2 regions of the Bartonella quintana genome follow, and region 2 is predicted to be linked to the other one. Evidence: predicted binding sites of a transcription regulator. Region 2 holds the regulator's gene; the other holds the start of a gene.

Region 1 (8,746 bases), 380 kb from region 2:
TTGATGCTTGGCATATCGGCTTAAATCTTTCCTGGGGCGTCTTGGCTGCAGGACTTCTCCAACTCGCCTTAATCGCGGTTGCTCTGCGTCAAAGTGGAATGAAAATTTTCCTCCGCCGTCCCCATCTTAGCCCCAATGTTCGCAAGCTTTTAACATTGGCATTCCCTGCTGCTATCACAGGAGGGATTACGCAAATCAATTTATTAATCAATACCAACATTGCTTCCAGCCAATCGGGTGCTGTATCCTCTTTGATGTATGCCGATCGTCTTTACCAATTACCACTCGGTGTGATAGCAATTGCCGTTGCAACCGTTCTTTTACCAGAATTAACAAGAGCCCTCCGCAGTAAAAACCACAAAGAAACCCACGATTTGCAAAACCGCTCTATTGAATTGACCCTGTTGTTAACTTTACCTGCATCCGTGGCTTTTCTGCTGCTCTCTCACCCAATTGTCAGTTTACTTTTTGAGCGTGGACAATTTACCAGTGAATCAACACACCATGTTGCACAATTACTTGGGCTTTATGGGCTAGGACTTCCAGCTTTTGTACTGATCAAAGTCTTTATTCCTAATTTCTTTGCCCATGAAGATACAAAAACACCAATGATTTTCACAGGTATTTGCGTTTTTATCAATATCAGCCTAGCCTTAATCCTCTTTCCAATTTTGTCAGCACGGGGCATTGTCATTGCTGAAATTACCTCTGGGTGGGTTAACACACTATTGCTTTGGGGCATTCTCATCAAACGTGGTTATTGGAAATACGATACACAACTGATAAAACGAATGGTATGTTTGATTATCACGACTCTTTTAAATGCTATAGCCCTATATTATGTGCTTGATATTCTTTGCTTTTTTTCTTTCCCTTTATCCTCACAAGCATCGTTTTTCTTGCGTGCTCTCACCTTGGCAGGGATCATGATTGTCATATTCTTGGTATATTGTATGGCCTATTTTTTACTTGGCACCCGTTCCTTTTTCCTCACCCTTAAAAATTTTAAAAAACGTCTATAATACAAAACGTCTATAATACTTTGTCTTGCTTTCAGAAAGATCCTTTGTCACAAAACACAAAACGAATAACTTTACTTAAGAAAGAACTCTCTTATGGACACCTTTACACCCCTTGTCTTTTCCGGCGTACAACCGACTGGTAATCTGCATCTTGGCAATTACCTTGGAGCCATTAAGCATTGGGTTGAACTGCAAATGTCCTATAGTTGCTTGTATTGCGTGGTTGATATGCACGCGCTCACACTGAACCCGGATCCACTTATCTTACGTGAATCCACCAGAGCAGTCACAGCAGCCTTTTTAGCTGCTGGTATTGATCCCCAAAAACAAATCATTTTTAACCAGTCTCAAGTTTTTCAGCATGCTGAATTAGCATGGATTTTGAATTGTATTGCCCGTATTGGCTGGCTCCAACGCATGACGCAGTTTAAAGATAAAGCAGGGAAAGATCGCGAACAAGCATCCCTTGGGCTTTTTGCCTATCCAAGTCTTATGGCTGCCGATATTTTACTCTATCGCGCCACGCATGTTCCGGTGGGGGACGACCAAAAACAGCATGTTGAATTGACCCGCGATATTGCCCAAAAATTTAACAACGACTATTCACACCGTATTGCAGATTTAAATTTTGGTGTCTGTATGCAAATGGGTGAGGAAAAAAGACAAAGCTTTTTCCCCATACCAGAAGCGCTTATTGGCAAGACAGCGATGCGCGTTATGTCTTTACGCGATGGTACAAAAAAAATGTCAAAATCAGATCCTTCAGATTTTTCACGCATTAATTTGACTGATGATGCGGATCTTATCGCAAAAAAAATACGTAAAGCAAAAACTGACTCCGGAGCTTTTCCTGACACACTTACAGCCTTAAAAGGACGCCCAGAGATCGATAACCTGCTTGGTATTTATGCTGCTTTTGCACAAATAAGCAAAGAAAAGGCTCTTTTAGAGTTTTCTGGAAAACAATTTTCGCTTTTTAAAACAGCCTTAGCTGACCTTGCCGTCCATAAGCTTGCCCCAATCACACAAGAATTACGTCGACTTCACCAAGAAAACAGTTATATTGACTCTGTTTTACACAATGGCGCAGAACGTGCTAGTGCACTGGCCGAAAAAAATATGAAAAAAATCCGTGAAATTGTTGGATTTTTGCACGATGCATGAAACAATAAAACTTAAACTGTAAAAAGTAAAAAAATTGTCTGTAGAAAATAGAGAAAACCCCATGGTTTCCAAGCAAAAAAATCCGAAAACAGGTCACAAACGGAAAATTTTAGTCATTATTGATGAAACGCCAGAGTGTCGACGTGCCGTTGCTTTTGCCGCACAGCATGCCCAAAATACCAATAGAACATTGGTGTTGCTGTGTGTCGTTGATAGTGTAGAATTTCAACATTTTCTGGGCGTAAATAACGTTATGCGATCGGAATCAACGCAAGCTGCCTATAAAATATTGGGAGAAATTGCCGATGATGTACGCACCACACACGCCCTTAAAACAGAAATAATTGTGCGTGAGGGAAAAAAAATTGATGAAATTGCCAACCTGATCGACGAAAATAAGGAGATCGCGCTCATTGTTTTAGCTGCCAGTGGACACACAGAAGGACCAGGCCCACTTGTCCAACTTATCGGGAGTCGGGGAACAGCTTTTTCAATCCCTGTTACCGTTATTCCAAGCAATCTTGCCGATGAAGATATTGAATCCATTGCTTAAATACAGTATTCTGAACTCAACGACCTTCCTAACCTTTCACACCAAAAGGAGAGTGTATGTTTATTCAAACTGAAACCACACCAAATCCTGCAACACTTAAATTTTTGCCAGGTCGTGTGGTACTTTCCAAGGGTGTCTTAGAGTTTCGTACCAGTGAAGAAGCCGCTAAAAACTCACCTTTAGCTGCAAAACTGTTTAATATTCCAAATGTTAATGGTGTTCTTTTGGGTTATGATTTCATTACCGTGAGCAAAAAAGATGGCGAGTGGCAACATCTCAAACCAGCCATTTTAGGCACCATTATGGAACATTTTCTATCCGATGCCCCGGTTATCAACACAAATGCCACAATACAAGCGCAAACGCACGCCCTTAACGAAGAATTTTATGACGAAAAAGACGTCGATATCGTCTCAACAATCAAGGAACTTCTTGAAACACGTGTTCGCCCAGCTGTTGCCAATGACGGTGGAGATATTACTTTCTGTGGATTTGAAAACGGTATTGTTTACCTCAATATGCGGGGAGCCTGTGCCGGATGCCCCTCTTCAACTGCAACACTAAAAACTGGTATTGAAAATCTTTTACGACATTTTATCCCAGAAGTTTTAGGTGTTGAAGCCATGCCGCAATAAAAAACGCCAATATCGTCTCAACAATTAAGGAACTTCTTGAAACACGTGTTCGCCCAGCCGTTGCCAATGACGGTGGAGATATTACTTTCTGTGGATTTGAAAACGGTATTGTTTACCTCAATATGTGGGGAGCCTGTGCCGGATGCCCCTCTTCAACTGCAACGCTAAAAACTGGTATTGAAAATCTTTTACGGCATTTTATCCTGGAATTCTAAAGGATTAAAGTCCTTCCAAAATAAAACGAGGATGAGATTTTACAAAATACCGATACAGAGCATTCTTAAAGAAAAACGCTTTCATAAAAACACTTATATTGAACAAGAGAAAAAAGCATAAGAGAAGAGCAAAATCTGATGACATCATAACGATACATCAGAAACTTTAATGAAACAAAAAAATTGTACAAAAAAAACGGGCTCAGTGGCCCGTTTCCTTTTACCTTTATGCAAGGGCTTAGAAATCCATTCCGCCCATTCCACCCATTCCGCCACCAGGCATTGGAGGCATTGGAGTGTCTTTCTTTGGAACTTCAGCAACCATTGCTTCTGTTGTGATGAGAAGGCTGGCAATCGATGCAGCATTCTGGAGAGCAGAACGCACAACCTTCACAGGATCAACGATTCCTAGAGCAATCAAATCACCAAATTGACCAGTTGCGGTATTGTAACCAAATGTATCTGCGTTATTTTCAAGCACTTTGCCAACGATAATCGCTGCTTCTTCACCTGCATTAGTTGCAATTTGGCGTGCTGGTGCCTGTAGTGCACGACGAACAATATTGATACCAGCTTCTTGATCAGGATTGCTTCCTTTAATTGTCAAGGCATTTGCAGCACGCAACAATGCAGTTCCACCACCGGCAACAATACCTTCTTCCACAGCTGCACGTGTTGCGTTCAAGGCATCATCAACCCGATCTTTCTTTTCTTTCACTTCAACTTCTGTCGCACCACCAACACGGATAACAGCAACACCACCAGCGAGTTTAGCAAGTCTTTCTTGCAATTTTTCACGGTCATAGTCAGAAGTTGTTTCTTCGATCTGTACCTTGATTTGGTTTACGCGTGCATTAATTTCAGCTTTTTTCCCAGCACCATCAATAATCGTCGTATTTTCTTTAGAAATATTCACTTTCTTCGCACGACCAAGCATATCCAAAGTAACATTTTCTAATTTAATGCCAACATCTTCAGAAATAACCTGACCCGATGTCAAGATTGCAATATCTTCCAACATGGCTTTACGGCGATCACCAAATCCTGGAGCTTTCACAGCAGCAATTTTCAAACCACCGCGCAGCTTGTTAACAACGAGCGTTGCCAAAGCCTCACCTTCCACATCTTCAGCGATAATAAGAAGAGGTTTGCCAGACTGAACAACAGCTTCGAGCACTGGAAGCAAGGATTGCAAATTAGACAATTTCTTTTCGTGAATGAGGATGTAAGGATCGTCGAGATCAGCCACCATTTTATCAGCATTGGTGACGAAATAAGGGGAAAGATATCCACGGTCGAATTGCATCCCTTCAACGACTTCCAATTCCGTTTCAGCAGTTTTCGCTTCTTCCACGGTGATAACGCCTTCATTGCCAACTTTTTCCATAGCATCAGCGATCATTTTACCGATTTCTGCAGCACCATTGGCGGAAATTGTTCCCACTTGTGCAATTTCTGCTGAAGTCTGGATTTTTTTCGCTTTTTTGAAAAGATTACTCACCACTTCTTCAACAGCAGCATCAATCCCACGTTTGAGATCCATTGGGTTCATGCCAGCAGCAACGGCTTTCACCCCTTCTTGTACAATAGCCTGTCCTAAAACAGTTGCAGTTGTTGTTCCATCCCCAGCAATGTCATTGGTTTTAGAAGCAACTTCGCGCAACATTTGCGCACCCATATTTTCAAACTTATCTTCAAGCTCGATTTCTTTTGCAACAGATACACCATCTTTTGTGATGCGAGGTGCACCAAATGATTTATCAATTACAACATTGCGACCTTTAGGGCCGAGCGTTACTTTAACAGCGTTAGCAAGGATATCAACGCCGCGCAATAAACGCTCACGCGCTTCACGGCCAAATTTGACTTCTTTAGCAGCCATTTAATTTCTCCTTGGAGTTATGTCCTAAATAGTAGAAAATGAAAAAATTGAGAGGCTGGATTACCCCAAAATTCCCATAATGTCAGATTCTTTCATAATTAAGAGGTCTTCACCATTAATCTTCACTTCGGTTCCAGACCACTTTCCAAACAAGATACGGTCTCCTGTTTTCACTTCTAAAGGCACACGCTTTCCATTGTCATCGAGAGCTCCATTGCCAACAGCAATAATTTCACCTTCTTGAGGTTTTTCCTTAGCTGTATCAGGGATGATAATCCCCCCAGCAGTTTTGTTTTCAGATTCAACCCGACGGACAACGACACGATCGTGAAGTGGGCGGAATTGTATGTTAGCCATATTTCAAATCCTTAAAACTTAATATAATTGCATTAATCTTAAGTCCTTGTTAGCACTCATAGTTGGAGAGTGCTAACAGTAGCGGTAATATAAAATCGCCACTTTCCAATGTCAAGGTTCTTTACAAATAATTTCTCTCAAGAGGCTTCAAAGTCTTGCCTCTTTTTTCTATTTTGCGTTATTTACCCTTTTTATTAACCACTGAACATAAAAGGATCTTACCATGGTTGAAACACGTCAGGAAACAGATAGCTTTGGAACGATTTCAGTACGTCAAGATCGTTATTGGGGAGCACAAACTGAACGTTCTCTGCATAATTTTAATATTGGCACAGAAAAACAACCTCTCACCATCATCTATGCCTTAAGCCTTATCAAAAAAGCTGCAGCTGTTGTCAATATGGAAAAAGGCAAGCTTGCACAAAACATCGGAAAAGCAATCATTACTGCCGCCGATGAAGTGCTCGCAGGAGCATTTGATACGCATTTTCCACTTTCTGTCTGGCAAACTGGTTCTGGCACCCAAAGTAATATGAACGTCAATGAAGTCATCGCCAACCATGCCAGCATGCTTTTGGGAGGAAAACTTGGCAGTAAAGCACCCGTTCACCCCAATGATCACGTAAATATGAGCCAATCGTCAAACGATTCCTTTCCCACAGCACTTCACATTGCCACCACACTCCAAACACGCCAACACTTATTTCCCATCCTTGACGCTCTTATTACTACTTTAAGAAAAAAAGAAGAAGAATTTGCCGATATCATCAAAATCGGACGCACCCATACCCAGGATGCAACACCTCTGACATTAGGACAGGAATTTTCAGGTTATCGCGCAGCACTAGAAGCCAACCGCCAACGCATTGAAAGTGCGCTTGCCGATGTCCAAATGCTTGCCCAAGGAGGGACAGCTGTTGGAACAGGACTCAATGCACCGCAAGGTTTTGACGTTGCTTTTGCGCAAACAATCAGCACCCTCACAGGAATAACCTTTAAGACTGCCAGCAATAAATTTGAAGCACTCGCCCATCATGGAGCCCTTGCACATTTTCATGGAAGCTTGAATGCATTAGCAGCTGATCTATTTAAAATTGCCAATGACATTCGGTTTTTGGGATCCGGTCCACGCTCAGGGCTGGGTGAACTAAGCCTTCCAGAAAATGAACCAGGATCTTCCATTATGCCAGGCAAGATCAATCCCACGCAGTGTGAAGCAATGACTATGGTTGCTTGCCAAGTTTTCGGCAATCATACCAGTGTAACATTTGCCGCAAGCCAGGGACATTTTGAACTCAATGTTTATAAACCTGTTATTGGCTATAATGTTTTACAGTCGATTACGCTTCTTGGTGATTGCATGCGTTCTTTTGACATGCATTGCATTCAAGGATTACGTGCCAATCGAGTCCATATTCACTCTCTCATGGAACGCTCTCTCATGTTAATAACAGCTCTTGCACCGAAAATTGGCTATGAAAAAGCTGCCGAAATTGCTAAAGCAGCATATAAAAATGACACGACTTTGCGTACTGAAGCTATCAAAGCGGGAGTTTCTGGAGATGATTATGATCGGCTGGTTGATCCCAAAAAGATGATCCACCCGCAATAAACAAATAGATTGAAACCTCCCTGATAGACCTCTCTATTCCTGATAGACCTCTCTATTAGAATATCGGAATTAGAATATCGGACCGCAAGCGGTCCGATTCTTATTGGATCTTAAACAATCTAATCCCCACCTCTTGCAATAATCAGTTAAGCGCGCTCCACTCTGCTCCACCCTCTTGAGAAGAAGAACTTTTTGTGGATCTTGATTGTGTTTGTGTGGGGTCAGCTTTATACGGCTCAAAAGAAAGCCGTAAGGATACTCCTACCGCCCTTGTTCCCAACAAGTGTTCTACAACCGCGCTCTGGTCTCAAAAAAACACATGCCTTGCAAGGCCACCTGTTGCAAAGGTCAGAAAACTTTAAAACTTTTTATGCATAAAAATAACATGACTTTGCGCACTGAAGCATTAAAAATGGGAAGCTGGCAATAATGATGACCAGCTGCTCGATTCCCAAAAGATGCTCCATCCACAAGAGACAAAAGGAGAGAAACCTCCTTAAGAAAAACCTCGAACATCAGAGCGTTCGTTTACCACCCAATTTTGTTGCCAATGGCATTCGGTTTTTGGAATCAGCTTCTCGCGCTTATGTTTGAGTGAACGAAGCCTTCCAAAAAATAAAGTTGAGACTTTCCATCATGACAAAAAAATCAGCCCAAAAGCACTTGTAAAACAATGATGCCCCCCTTTGCAAGAAACAACTTGAAACAGCTCTCTATGTGATAACATCAGGCTGTTTGCAACCCAATTTTTGTTGTATTTTTAACAATTCCAGCGCTGCCTTTTGCAAAGGTTGGAGGACTTTTTGCGGATCTTGATTGTGTTTACATGGGTCAGCTTCGTACTGCTCGAAATAAAGCCGTAGGGTAGAGCCCACCGTCCCTGTCCCTGATAAGCGCACCACTAACCGTGCTCCATTCTTAAAAAAAATACGCACTCCCTGCCCCGTGCTGATACTCTGATCAATGGGATCATGATAGGTAAAATCATCTGCTTTTTCAACCTGGAGTCCCGCAATTTTCATGCCTGCCTTTGGTAAACGCGCGCACAACGCATCCATGACCATGCGAGCTTTACACGCCTCCACTGCTTCATAATCATAACGCAAAGTGTAAAAACGCCCATAAGTGTGCCAATGCTGTTGCGTAATTTGTGCGACAGTTTTCCCTGTTACCGCTAAAAGATTTAACCAAAATAAGACAGCCCATAAACCATCTTTTTCGCGGATATGATGAGAGCCGGTTCCAAAGCTTTCTTCACCACAAAAGGTCACTTTTCCAGCATCTAAAAGCGACCCAAAAAATTTCC
Region 2 (8,746 bases):
TGTTTTGTTGCAGCGCTGGCTCGGATCCTTGAAAAACGGTCGATTAAAGGAATGGTAAGCCTTTTGATCACCGGAGACGAAGAGGGTCCTGCACTTAACGGTACGGTCAAACTTCTGAAATGGGCCGAGCAAAAAGGTGAAAAATGGACAGCAGCTCTTGTGGGAGAACCAACAAGCGTAAAAACTGTTGGTGATGTCATTAAGATTGGGCGCCGGGGATCACTTTCTGGTGTCGTGACGGTTAAAGGTCGACAAGGTCATGTTGCTTTTCCGGAGCGGGCAGTCAATCCATTGCCTTTAGCAGGTAAACTTATTCAAGCATTGACACGAACTGCTTTAGATCGAGGAACAGAGAATTTTCAACCAAGCAATTTGGAATTAACAACTATTGATACGGATAACCCTGTGGTAAATGTTATTCCAGCGCAGACAACGATCCGCTTTAATATACGCTACAATGATGTTTGGACAAAAGAAACGCTTATGGCGGAAATTGAAAAACGTCTTGCTTCGGTGCAATTAAAAAACAATGATGATCAATACCCCTACTATCAGCTTGAATGGATTCCAAGCTTGGGGAGTGTTTTTATAACTAAAAATGACAAACTCATTAAAATTTTATCAAATGCTATTGAAAGCGTCACAGGGAATATACCAGAATACTCAACTTCAGGCGGCACATCGGATGCGCGATTTATTAAAGATTATTGCCCAGTGGTTGAATTTGGTTTACCGGGACAAACGATGCATATGGTAGATGAGTGTGTGACTCTTGACGCAATAGAAACCCTCACCTCTGTTTATGAACGTTTCATTGTTGATTTTTTTGCGTAAAAAAGAAGCGATTATTTTTCAAAATCATATCCATCACACATTGAAAACTGTGAATTTATAGCACAATTGATGTTATGACAGGTTGGAGCGATAAAGATTTTAGTTTGCGAGTTGGCTGATGATATGGTCAAGTAGGATGCGCCCTTTGGCTGTGACTTTTAAGCGTTGGTGTCCTATCGTTTCTACCAGCCCTTGATGTTTTAGGTTGATAAGTTTTTCTATTGGTAAGCTCTTAGAGGTTAAAGTTTCATAGCGTGTAAGATCCAAACCTTCGCAAAGGCGTAAACCCATGAGGAGCATTTCGTTTGCTTGTTGCAGCGGGGTCAATTGTTCTGTTTCGACACAGCCATGCCCTTTCGTTTCTACCAATTCAAGCCAATATTCAGGATGTTTTTCATTTATTGTGACAGAACGTTCACGGTTTTTAATTTGAGAGGAAGATGATTTTAAAAAGGGAGAAAAATGATTCGTTGAACGCTCGATGAATCGTCCATGTGCTCCTGGACCAAAGCCTGCATATTCGTGATAACGCCAATAAAGAAGATTGTGTGCTGATTCGGCACCAGGGATTGCGTGATTTGAGATTTCATAGGCTGGAAGTCCATGCAGTGCGGTCATTTCTTGCGTGAGATGATACAGATTTGCTGCGAGTTCCGATTCGGGGAGGATGAGTCTTCCTGCGGCATGGAGCCGTTTAAAAGCAGTTCCTTCCTCAATAGTGAGTTGGTAAAGAGAAAGATGGTCTGCTGCTAAATCAATGGCTTGAAAAAGTTCACATTTCCATTGTTCGAGTGTTTGTTCAGGACGGGCATAAATTAAATCAAAGGATAGACGTGGGAAAATTTCCCGCGCTAAAACAATAGCATGAAGAGCTTGTTTTACATCATGGAGACGGCCGAGTTGTCGTAGTGCTTTGTCATTGAGTGCTTGTACACCTAAGGACAAACGGTTAACTCCTGCTGCCCGGTATCCATAAAAACGATTTGCTTCCACACTGGATGGGTTGGCTTCCAGTGTGATTTCAGCTTTATCATCGACCGTCCACATTTTTGCGAGTGCTTGCAACAAGGCATCAACAGTTTGAGGTGTCATAAGCGAAGGGGTTCCCCCACCGATAAAAATACTCGTAATATGACGTGGACCTATTTTATGGTATTGTGTTTCTATTTCACGTTTAAAAGCTTTTACGAAACGTGGTTGATCAACACCATGGACGCGAACATGCGAATTAAAGTCACAATAAGGACATTTGGCAGCGCAAAAAGGCCAATGAATATAGATGCCAAAAGGTTCATTCATGAGAGTGTCAAAAGGTTTTCTGCTAAAAGCTTGAAAGCACGCGCACGATGAGAGAGGGGTGTTTTATCATTGAGTTTCCAACCATGTTTTTGCTCCGTTGACATTTCGCCAAAAGTATTTTCATAGCCATCTGGTAAAAAAATGGGATCAAAACCAAAACCTTTGTCTCCACGTGGTGGCCAAATAAATGTACCTTCAACACTGCCGCGGAAATAATCTGCATAGGCATCGGACCATGCAATGCAGATAACCGATATAAACCGAGCTTTTCTTTGGCTTTTTTCATGAGCGCCGATTTTTTGAAGTTCGTCTTCTATTTTTTGCATAGCTTTTGAAAAATTACGTGTGCCATCGGATTGAAGAGCCCAATCAGCTGTATAAACGCCTGGTGCACCATCCAGTGCATCCACTTCCAAGCCTGAATCATCAGAGAGAGCAGGCAGTCCTGTATTTTTTGCGGCTGCAAAGGCTTTGATATAAGCATTCTCTTCAAAGGTTACTCCTGTTTCTTTTGGTTCAGGCAAGTCGAGCTCTTTTGCTGATTGTATTTCTAAACCGAAGGGAGCGACCAATGTGGTAATTTCATGCAATTTGCCAGTGTTATGTGTAGCAATGACGAGTTTTTTGCTTGCTATGCTTCTCATATCCATCTCTCTAAAATGAAAAGGGGTGCTCTTTATTATGCTAAAAACCAGTTTAAACAAACATATAATATGAGTTCTTCCAAATTTTACGAGATACGATTTTTTTGAACGTTTATTAATATTTTGTTCAAATGAAATTTTTCGTGTTGATTATAGCATTTTTATGATAAATATGTATTGTGTTTTTGCACTGCTTTAGACTGTTTGACCAAACCTTGGCAAAACTTATATAATAAGAGGGTGTTTTTAGAGTAGTGAATTAATTGTGATGAAGCAAAAACCCATTGATGATGAACTAAAATATCTTGATGAGCGTTCACGTGATATTTTTCGCCATATTGTTGAAGCTTATCTTAATGATGGGGAACCAGTAGGATCACGAAATCTTTCGCGACTTTTGCGACAGACATTATCGCCTGCGACGATTCGCAATGTAATGAGTGATCTTGAACATCTCGGTTTGATTTATGCCCCTCATGTATCTGCAGGGCGTATGCCAACACAATCAGGTTTACGATTTTTTGTTGATGCGTTTATGGAAGCTGGTGATTTGCCAAATGAGGAACGCGAAAGTATTGAAGCTCAAGTCAAGGAGGCTGGCCATGCACAATCAGTTGAACATTTTCTCGTTCAAGCTAGCCAGATTCTTTCAGATCTTTCACGTGGGGCAGGGCTCGTTCTCGCATCAAAATACGAAGGGACGTTGAAGCATATTGAATTTGTGCGCCTTGATGGGCAACAAGCTCTTGCAGTTTTAGTGACTCAACAAGGTGAGGTTGAAAATCGTATTGTTCACTTACCGAAAGGTGTTACCCATGCACAATTAACAGAGGCAACGAATTTTCTTAATGCTCATATTCAGGGGCGTACATTGAGTGAAGCTAAAGAGGAAATTGCACGTTTGTGCTCAGAAACCCGGGCTGCACTCGATCATTTGTCTCATCATCTTGTTGAAACGGGGTTAGCTCTTTGGGGAGGAGAGGATGCTGATCATAAAATCCACCTTATTGTTCGTGGGCGGAGCAATTTGCTTGAAGATGTGAAAGCAGAAGAAGATTTAGAACGGTTACGACACTTGTTTGATGACCTTGAAACACGCGAAAGTATGGCGCAGCTGCTCGATTTAACGGATGAAGGTCCAGGGGTTCGTATCTTTATTGGTTCAGAAAATAAGCTGTTTTCACTTTCTGGTTCTTCCTTAGTGGTGGCACCTTATCGTGATTCACAACAAAGAGTCATTGGCGCTTTAGGCGTTATTGGACCTACACGGCTTAATTATGCAAGGATTGTACCCATGGTTAACTATACGGCTCAACTTGTATCACAACTGTTGCGTTAAAACGATCAAATGAATATTTGTACTATAAATTTCATTATATTAAGATACGTAGAGACCCCTTGATTTTTGTCTGTAAAATTTCGATATCAAGAATAACAAATCTTATGAAGGAATGGAATTTTTATGTCTGATGAAAAAAACAAGTTTACTGACGCTTCATTTGAAAATTGCGATCTGAAAAATCCAGTTGATCGTGATACACTTAAAAAAGCTACTGATGAATTTTTAAAAACGCATGAGGCAGAAATTCATTCAGAAGTTAAAGAAGAAAACAATGAAGTTAGTGATCCCTTGGCTGCTTTGCAGGACGAGAATAAAGAATTAAAAGATCAGCTTTTACGTCTTGTTGCAGATATGGAAAATCTTCGGCGCCGTACTGCACGTGATGTGGCTGATGCGAAGGCCTATTCGATTGCTAATTTCGCACGTGACATGTTATCTGTTTCTGACAATCTCAATCGTGCTTTGGAGGCTATTCCAGAAGGAGCAAAGGAGAATGATGCTGGTTTGAAAACATTAGCTGAGGGTGTTGAAATGACTGAGCGTGCAATGATAGCAGCACTAGAACGTCATGGAGTACAGAAAATTTATCCAGAAGGGCAAAAATTTGATCCTCATTTTCATCAAGCGATGTTTGAAATTCCTAACTGTGATGTTCCAGATAATACCGTTCAGCAAGTTGTGCAAGCCGGTTACATTATCGGTGAACGTGTTCTGCGCCCGGCTATAGTGGGTGTAGCAAAAGGAGAAACAAAAGAAGTGCCTGTGGAATCTGGTTCAGCTTGAAATGCATCAGGAACAATGTCCTGAGTACAAAAGGTAGCCTTACGTTTCTAAATTCGTAAGGCATTTATCAAAGAATTCTAAAGGGTGTTAACACCCTCCTTTTATCCTTGAAGTGCCCACCTTCTTTTTACAACATAAGGGGCATCGCTTAAAGGCGAAGGCGATAAAAGTAGAGCAAAATGGTCAACCTTAAAGGGAGGAAACGAAAAGTCACCTCGAGAAGATAGATAAAAAGGAAGATCTTCAGGTTTAATATCAAGCAGTCGTGCAAGAGTGATATGCGGAGTAAATTGTTTTTTATCAGGATTTAACCCTAAGTTGCTCCGAATACATTCCATTTTTTCATGTAAAAGGCTGAGAGTTTCACAAGGCTCAATACGAACAACAAGAGAATGAGGAGCATTTTCCGAACCAAAAACTTTGAAACCATTCATGTGTAGCATAAAAGGAGGAAGCTTTATTGTGTCAAAGGCACGCATAAGCTCATCGGCTAGAGAGCTTTCAATCTCACCAAAAAAAGACAAAGTGACATGAAAGTTTTGTGGGTTAATCCACTGCGCCTTTAGTAAGCCATTTTGCAGCGATATGAGTGCTTCTGTTGTTTTCTTAGGAATCTGAAGAGCGCTAAACAAACGGTACATGGTATCTGCTAATAGAAAAAAATTTCAATACAAGTTTGACGTTGATAAGTTGAAAGTAAAATATATCACTAGGAGAAAGGATAATAATATAAAAAAGCGGCTAAAAAATGGCCACCATAATTGTAAATTGAGTTCATAAAGCGTATGAATCTAAGAGAGTAGTCCTAACTTCCAATAAAAGCCACATTTGTGTGTTCATCATAAGAATAGAGATCACTACTCGTTGCTATCAATGCTACAAATACAGCCTAAATAAGAAAAGTTGGTAAATCTCTAATTGTAGGATCACCTTTACATTTGTCAAAAATAGATTCAAAGGGGCTTTAATATCTCTATTAAACAGATTATTATACGTATTAAGTGTAGTAACATACTCAACAAACATTCAAATTTGTCAGATATCAGTGTGAAAGGAAGATCACGCAGATATTATCAGAACACAACTGCCATAAGCATTTTCTGCCTACGATAACAGGGATGCTACCTATATAAATATGACATGCTAATACTGCTAAGAAAAAATGAAGAAGCCAATAAAATAATGATAAGAAGAAGTTTCTTCTTATCTTAGGGATGATCAACTGCTTTTTGGGGTTAGAAACTCTAGTTCTCATCTCCAAATTTATTGTTGATAAGTTTTTCAAGAGCGTCGAGAACGTCACTTGCTTCTGGTCCTGAAACGCGAATAGTGAGGTTACAACCGGATGAAGCTGCTAACATCATAAGACCCATAATTGACGAGCCACCAACGATTTTCCCATCCTTTTCAACTTCAACAATGGCGTTGAAATTGTCAACAATTTGTACAAATTTTGCAGAAGCACGCGCGTGCAACCCACGTTTATTACAGATATTGAAATGGCGGCTTAATGTAGATGGAAGAGAATTTTTGGAAAGCATAAGTGTTTAATTATCCGCTATTAAAGTCATACTTGGTACATGTAATATATTTACGTCCTGCTTCTTGCGCTATTCTTAAAGCTTCTGATAATGAAATATCAGGACATTGGCGAATAGAAATTAGTTTAATGAGCATAGGTAAATTCACACCCGCAATCATTTCAACACGCCCTTTTTCAATGGCAGGAATAGCCATATTTGATGGTGTTCCACCGAACACGTCTGTTAATATGATCACCCCATGATTTGTATCTGTAGAGGAAACTGCAGATATAATATCACCTCGGCGCTGGTCCATGTCATCGTCAGGATAGACGCATATCGTTGCGAATTTTTCTTGTGTTCCAACAACATGTTCTACAGCATGCAGAAATTCAACAGCCAGCTCACCGTGCGTTACAAGCACGAGTCCAATCATTTTACAAAAACTCCTGTTAACACAAAGACCCGACCATATGGTAGAGAGAGCATTTTACAAGGCTTTATTCTGCTGCCAAGAAAAATTTTCAAAAAAAAGCAAAAATAACGTTTTTTCCTCTTTTGAAAAAAATTAAACAGATTTTAGCCATATTTTCCTAAAAAAGAATGCCTCAATAGCCTGACAAATGGCTGTACAATCTGCTTCACGAAGGCTAGGGAGCTTTAAAAGAGGAATGTGTAGATCTGCAAATTTAAAAGTCTGATTTGTGGAAAAGCGCTCATATTCAGGACCGAGAAGAACAACGCAATCGATAATTGTTTGTTTTTCAGACTCTATCATATAAAGGCCTGCACCGCGAATCTCAATACCACCTTGCAAATCTTCTGGAGTGTATCCGTGAAGTTTTCCATTTTCCACACAGAGCATTGTATAATCATCACTGATAAGTTTTGCTTTACGTTTTGACCATCCAGCACGGTCGAGCAAGGAAAGGGTGATGGTTGATTTTCCTGAACCAGATGGACCTATAATCAGAAGACCCCTTCCGCCCAATTGGAGGCAATTTGCATAGAGTATTTCATTTTTTGTTTTCATGCCTTTTGCTTTGCGTAAAGGGTTTATTTAGCGAAGGGAAGCATAATAATAAAACGTGCGCCAATTTTACTATTTTCAAGTTTGGGGTCAACAATATTTTCAGCTGTAATTGTCCCATTATGAGCTTCGATGATTTGCCGACTAATAGAAAGGCCGAGTCCTGAGTTTTGTCCAAATGTGTCTTCGCTTGGTCGATCGGTATAGAAGCGCTCAAAAATGCGTTCAATATTCTCTGAACGAATACCAGGGCCATTGTCTTCAATGGTTAAGATGAGGGTTGAAGCATGACTCTTCATAGTTATATAAATTTTGCCATTATCATGGGGAATGAAGGAACGTGCATTTTCAATGAGATTGGAAATAACTTGCCCCAAACGGAGTTCATGTCCCAACACAAGGTAGGCTTTTCCATAAGGACGTGGGACAATATTGAGGCTGATATCAATGGATTGCGTGTTACGGTATACTTCATGAGCAGCATGAACAAGACTTTCCAAAAGCTGTGTCATATCAACGATCTGCGCGGTTTCACGAGCAAGCTCAGCATCGAGTCGTGAGGCATCAGAAATATCAGTAATCAAACGGTCAAGACGACGCACATCATGTTGAATAATTTCAAGTAATTGTTCTTGTGCTTCTTCATTTTTAGCCAGAGGAAGGGTTTCAACAGCACTACGCAGTGAGGTAAGTGGATTTTTTAATTCATGACTTACATCAGCAGCAAAACGTTCAATGGCTTCAATACGCATATAAAGAGCATTGGTCATATCACGAATAGAAGTCGAAAGATGACCAATTTCATCTTCGCGCATTGAGAAATCAGGAATTTCCACGCGTTTATTGTTGCCATTGCGCACACGGTTGGCAGAGGCGGACAATTTGCTTAATGGATGAGCAATCGTATGGGCTAAAAATAAGGAAAGTACCAAAAGCACGCTCCCGACGACAGCAAAGACTTTAAAAATAACCAATCTTTCGCCTTTTACAATGTTGTCAATATCTGAACCAGTGGTTGAAAGAAGAAGCGCACCCACCACTGCCCGATAACGTTGAACAGGCACGGCAACAGAAACGATTAATTGACCTTGTCTGTTGCGGCGTTTGGCGGTAGCAAGAGATCCATTGAGTGCTCGGTAAACTTCTGGATGAGCAATACCCCGGTTTTTTTCTTGCTCTCTATCAATGGCAATACCATTGCCATAAAAGGCGTTTGAAAACCATGAAGTGAGGCGCTCCCACAGGTTTTTTTCAGTTTTAAGTGGAGGTAAATCGTAACTGAAAACTTCAC

Evidence for each region. Region 2 encodes HrcA, which represses chaperone genes, less so after heat shock. Its sites were predicted from a motif close to GTTAGCACTCNCNNNNNGNGAGTGCTAAC; they were not measured.
Region 1: the regulator HrcA is predicted to act here: its motif matches at 5,877-5,905, upstream of groES (co-chaperone GroES).

Annotation. Positions count from the first base shown of each region.
Region 1 covers NZ_AP019773.1:1,278,388-1,287,133, forward strand. The annotation lists gene murJ (murein biosynthesis integral membrane protein MurJ) at 1-1,022, shown strand, start outside; gene trpS (tryptophan--tRNA ligase) at 1,116-2,186, shown strand; gene MF1_RS05215 (universal stress protein) at 2,248-2,739, shown strand; gene MF1_RS05220 (NifU family protein) at 2,796-3,374, shown strand; partial or broken gene MF1_RS05225 (NifU family protein) at 3,374-3,589, shown strand; gene groL (chaperonin GroEL) at 3,828-5,471, opposite strand; gene groES (co-chaperone GroES) at 5,532-5,828, opposite strand; gene fumC (class II fumarate hydratase) at 6,052-7,440, shown strand; gene MF1_RS05245 (alpha-D-glucose phosphate-specific phosphoglucomutase) at 8,154-8,746, opposite strand, start outside.
Region 2 covers NZ_AP019773.1:67,075-75,820, forward strand. The annotation lists gene dapE (succinyl-diaminopimelate desuccinylase) at 1-834, shown strand, start outside; gene hemW (radical SAM family heme chaperone HemW) at 934-2,133, opposite strand; gene rdgB (RdgB/HAM1 family non-canonical purine NTP pyrophosphatase) at 2,130-2,777, opposite strand; gene hrcA (heat-inducible transcriptional repressor HrcA) at 3,046-4,116, shown strand; gene grpE (nucleotide exchange factor GrpE) at 4,240-4,902, shown strand; gene thpR (RNA 2',3'-cyclic phosphodiesterase) at 5,004-5,543, opposite strand; gene MF1_RS00255 (HPr family phosphocarrier protein) at 6,147-6,443, opposite strand; gene MF1_RS00260 (PTS sugar transporter subunit IIA) at 6,454-6,861, opposite strand; gene MF1_RS00265 (HPr kinase/phosphatase C-terminal domain-containing protein) at 6,994-7,458, opposite strand; gene MF1_RS00270 (sensor histidine kinase) at 7,482-8,746, opposite strand, start outside.